Regions from separate parts of the Archangium sp. genome, predicted to be linked through region 2. Evidence: riboswitches for the same ligand, from Rfam matches in the RefSeq annotation. Region 2 holds a riboswitch; the other holds the start of a gene.
What was found. A riboswitch is a leader RNA that binds a small molecule or an ion and turns the genes downstream of it on or off. The one in region 2 is predicted to bind cobalamin.

Region 1: linked by a shared signal. The riboswitch ahead of AC16DP_RS28370 (ribonucleoside-diphosphate reductase subunit alpha) and the one ahead of AC16DP_RS32945 (TonB-dependent receptor plug domain-containing protein) in region 2 are both predicted to bind cobalamin.

What each region holds. Positions count from the first base shown of each region.
Region 1 is NZ_DBNGVP010000117.1:75,749-78,133, reverse strand. It holds gene AC16DP_RS28370 (ribonucleoside-diphosphate reductase subunit alpha) at 1-1,266, opposite strand, end outside; cobalamin riboswitch at 1,495-1,699, opposite strand; gene AC16DP_RS28365 (serine/threonine-protein kinase) at 1,783-2,385, opposite strand, start outside.
Region 2 is NZ_DBNGVP010000135.1:15,820-18,204, forward strand. It holds gene AC16DP_RS32940 (FHA domain-containing protein) at 1-519, shown strand, start outside; cobalamin riboswitch at 526-725, shown strand; gene AC16DP_RS32945 (TonB-dependent receptor plug domain-containing protein) at 777-2,385, shown strand, end outside.

The DNA.
Region 1 (2,385 bases), on a different contig from region 2:
GTTGGACTTGTCCTTGAACGTCATCCACCCGTTCCCGGTCTGCGCCAGCGTCCGCATCATGCGCCCGTACAGCTCGCGCGCCTTCAGCGTCTTCGCCGCCAGGCCCTTCTGCTCGGCCTGCTCGTAGGCGCGCTCGAACTCCTCGCCGTAGAGGTCCGTGAGGTGCGGCACCCCCTTCGGGTCGAAGAGGGACCAGTTCCCATCCGCCTCGACGCGCTTCATGAAGAGGTCGGGGATCCAGTTCGCGAGGTTCAGGTTGTGCGTGCGCCGCGCCTCGTCACCGGTGTTGTCCCGCAGCTCGAGGAACTCCTCCAGGTCCGCGTGCCACGTCTCCAGGTACACGCAGGCCGCGCCCTTGCGCTTCCCACCCTGGTTCACCGCCGCCACCGACGCATCCAGCGTCTTCAGCCACGGGACGATGCCGTTGCTGTGCCCGTTCGTGCTCCCGATCAGCGAGCCGCGCGAGCGCACCCGGTGGTACGCCAGCCCGATGCCTCCCGAGAACTTCGAGAGCATCGCCACGTCCGTGTACCGCTGGTAGATGCTCTCCAGCTCGTCCCCGGGCGAGTCCAGCAGGAAGCACGACGACAGCTGCTCGTGGCACGTGCCCGAGTTGAACAGGGTGGGGGAGCTCGGCACGTACTCGAGCATCGAGAAGAGCCGGTAGAGCTCCAGCGCCTCGGGCACCGTCTCCCCGAGCGCCACCGCGATGCGCATGAAGAAGTGCTGCGGCGTCTCCAGCACCTCGCGCGTCGTCGGGTGCTTGAGCAGGTAGCGGTCATAGACCGTCCGCAGCCCGAAGTACTCGAAGAGCCGGTTGCGCGAGGGGTCGATCGTGTCGTTCAGCTTGCGCGCGTTCGTGGAGACGAGCCGGGCCACGCGCTCGTTCACGAGGCCCAGCTTGTGCGCGGCGGCGATCGACTGCGAGAAGGAGTGGATCTCCTGCCCGGAGACCTCCTTGTCGATGTACGTGGCGAGCAGCCGCGCCGCGAGCTTCGCGTACTCGGGCTCCTCCAGCGTCAGCGAGGCCGCGGTCTGGATGGAGAGCTGATCCAACTCCTGCGTCGAGGCCCCGTCATAGAGGCCGACGATCGTCTTCGTCGCCACGCGGATGGCATCCACCTGGCGCAGCCCGTCGCAACAGCGGCCGATCGCCCGGACGATCTTGTTCAGGTCCGCGCCCTCGAGCACCCCGTTGCGCTTGCGCACCCGCATGGTGGTGTGCGGCGGCGTTGTCGTGGACGTGATGTGGGTTCCGTTCAGCATGCTCCTCCTCCTCCGTTCGCGACCGTGTGGATCCGCGGAGGAAAAGGGCTGCCCGTGTCGCGCATTGCGACGTGCGATGACTCGCCGAGCCGACCCTCGCCCCCCTCGGGCGACTGGAGCACCACAGGAGGAGAAGGGACGGGGCCGCACGGTCACGGGAGTCCGTGGCGCACGGAACCTCCCGCCTCCCCACGAGGCGTCCAGGTCGATTCTCCCCCCGGATTTCTCCCCGAGGGCAGGTGGCTGGCAGGTCTTCGGGCTCGCGAGCCCCCGGCTCATCGCCGGCTCCTACTACCGTCCCCTTCCCAGCCTCTCGGCCAGTGGTGTGGACGGGTTCGTTCTCGCTTACCGCTGCGGGGGCAGCTCCGGATTCACACCGGATTCCCTTTCAAGCCCGGGCCGAGACCCGGGCACCAGCGACGCGCGCCACCGTAAGGGGGGGACCCCAGGCTGTCAAAGGATCAGTGGCGGACGTTCCGGGCCTTGTGTCCTGCTTCGGGCGATCGTACTTCTGCGCTACCTTGGGTGGCCCTTCTCGCGCTCCCAGAGGGCAAGAGCGAGCGCCTGTTGCAGCCCCGCCTGCACCTCGCGCGGGCTGAAGGGCTGGCCCGTGTCCAGCGCCCACGCCAGGAGCGCTCCCGCGAACTCGCCCGCCGTGCGGTAGCGCTGGTTCACGTCCGGCGCCAGCGCCTTGCGGATCACCGCCGCCAGCCGCTTGTCCAGCGTGTCCGGCAGGTTCAGCTTCGCCGCTCGGATGGCCGCCATCACCACCTCGGGGTCGTCGCTGCCGCGCTCGAAGGGGTGGAAGCCCAGCACCAGCTCGTGCAGGACGATGCCCATCGAGAAGAGATCCGAGGCCAGCGTCACCGGGTCCCCGCGCGTCTGCTCCGGCGACAGGTAGTGCAGCTTGCCCGCCGTCACGCCTTCCTCCGGGCCCAGGTCCATCCCGCGCGCCTTGGCCACGCCGAAGTCGCCGAGCTTCACCTCGCACTGTCCGGAGAAGAAGATGTTGGCGGGATTCACGTCCCCGTGCACAAGCTCCAGCGGCCGGCCGGTGCGCGTGCGCGCCTGGTGGAAGCAGGCCAGCGCCCGCAGCACCTCGATGCACACGTGCACGCC
Region 2 (2,385 bases):
CACTCGGTGCGACACGCCGTGCGCTGGCCGGTGCTCGTGTGGGAGGCGCCTCCCGCGGGAGTGCGTCCCCTCTTCACCCGAAGCACCCTGACGGGCCTCTCGTTGCGCCGGCCCACGCTGGCCGAGCCGCTCGTGCTCGAGGTGCGCAAGCGCCCACAGGGCATCACCACGCCGGTGCCGGGCATCACGTTGGGGCGTACACCGGACAACGACATCATCGTCGAGGACCCCACGGTCTCGCGGGTGCACGCCACCTTCAGCGAGGAGAAGCACACGGGCGTCTGGTACGTCGCCGATGACGGCAGCCACAACGGCACGTGGCACAACGGCACGCTGTTGATTCCCGGGCGGCCCACGCCGCTGTTCGACCGGGCCTCGCTGCGCTTCGGGGACGTGCTGGCCACCTTCGTCGACTTCTCGGCCTTCAATCAGTTCATCCTCGACTGGCTGGCGCGCCACTCGCGCGGGGCCCGGGCGGCGGCGCACGTCACCGACGGTGGCTTGACGCGCGGGGGTTGAGCCCCTAGGAAGGGCCTGCCCTTGGGTGCCCATGCCGGGCCTTCAAGAGGGAAGCCGGTGCGAGTCCGGCGCGGTCCCGCCACTGTGATCGGGCAGCCCTGAGGTCAGGGCAGGGGTCCTCGGTGGAGGAGCCCTTCTGGGAGACGCGGCGTGCGTCTCGGCCAGAGTCCGACAGCCAGGAGACCTGCCCAGGGGTGTGGGCGCGAGCTGCCCGCGTTGGCCTTCTCTCTTCGACGGAGAGAGCGGAAGGCGGGGACATGCGGCGGTCGCACCTCGCCGGGCGGTGGCTCTGCCTGGCGCTCATCACGAGTGGTACCGCGCTCGCGCAGCAGGCGCCGCCTCCCCAGGAGACTCCGGCCGCACCGGCCCCGGATGCGCCCGAGGGCGAGCCCTTCCGCGTGCCCACCGTGCAGGTGGTGGAGACGGCCGAGGCCCCCGCGCCCCCGGACTCCGCGTCGCGGAGGGATCCGAGCGGTGCCCTCACCGTCATCCGCGTGGACGAGTTCGGCGGCGCGGCCCGGGACACCGCGGCGATGCTGTCCACGGCGCCGGGCGTCACGCTGCAGGACGTGGGCGGCTACGGGCAGAGCAAGAGCCTCGTGGTGCGGGGCGCGTCCTCCAACGCGACGCTGGTGCTGCTCGATGGGATTCCCCTCAATGGGCCCGGTGGCATCGCGGACCTGTCGCGCGTGCCCGCGGCGATGGCCGAGCGCTTCGAGGTGCTGCGCGGTGGCGCGGGCGCACGCTACGGCTCGGGAGGACTGGGCGGTGTCGTCAACATCATCACCCGCCGTCCCGGCAAGGACGCGCGCGTGGCGGGTGAGCTCTCGTACGGGAGCTGGGACACGGCGCTCGGGTGGCTGTCGGCCTCGGGGCCGCTCGCGGGCGGCGAGGCGCTGGTGCTCGTCCACGGAGGCACCTCCAGCGGGCGCTTCCCGTACCTCTTTGATCCAAGCCCCACGCTGCCCGGTGATGCGCTCGTGGAGCAGCGGCGCACCAACAATGACGCGCATGGGGCAGGGGGCCTGCTGCGGTTGCGGCGCGAGCTGGGCGGGGGTTTCTCCGCGGACCTGTTGGGGGAGCTGTCCTTCGACGAGCGGGGCCTCGCGGGCACCGCGCAGAACCCGAGCACGGACGCGCGGCAGTCGGGAGGACGCGGCTCGGCGAGCCTGCGGGTGATGGGCTCGCTGCCGGGCGGCGTGCGGACGAACGCGCGCGCGTACTACCGCCGGGACCGGATCTCGCTGGCGGGAGGACTCTGGAGCCAGCCGGAGCCGCAGGTGCAGCAGTTGGGTGGGGTGGAGCTGGAGGGACAGGTGCGGCTGGGCGGGTGGCACGCGCTGTCCGCGCTGGTGAGCGTGGGCGGTGAGTCCGTGACCGCCGCGGACACGAACGAGGCCGCTGGGGGAGACCCGGCGTGGCTGCGCGCGAGCGTGATGGCCATGGACGAGGTGCTGCTGTGGGATGGGCAGCTCACCGTCGCGCCCTCGCTGCGCGTGGATCGCGCGGGCCCGTACACGCTGCTGTCTCCGAAGGTGGGCGTCACCGTGGAGCTGCCCGCGGACTTCGAGCTGCGCGCCAACGCCGGCCGGGCCCATCGCGCGCCCTCCTTCCTGGAGCTGTACGTGCGCCAGGGCACGCTGCTGCCCAACCCGGACCTGCGCCCCGAGAGCGCCCTGTACGCGGACGCGGCGGTGGTGCACCGCTCGGACGAGTCCTTCGCCTCGGTGGGCGGCTTCGCGAGCCTCTACGAGGACCTCATCTCCTACGAGGCCTATCCGCCCGGCGCGGCCCGGCCGTACAACTTCGCCAACGCGCGGGTGCTGGGGCTCGAGGCCGAGGGCGAGTGGCGTCCGCATCCGCTGC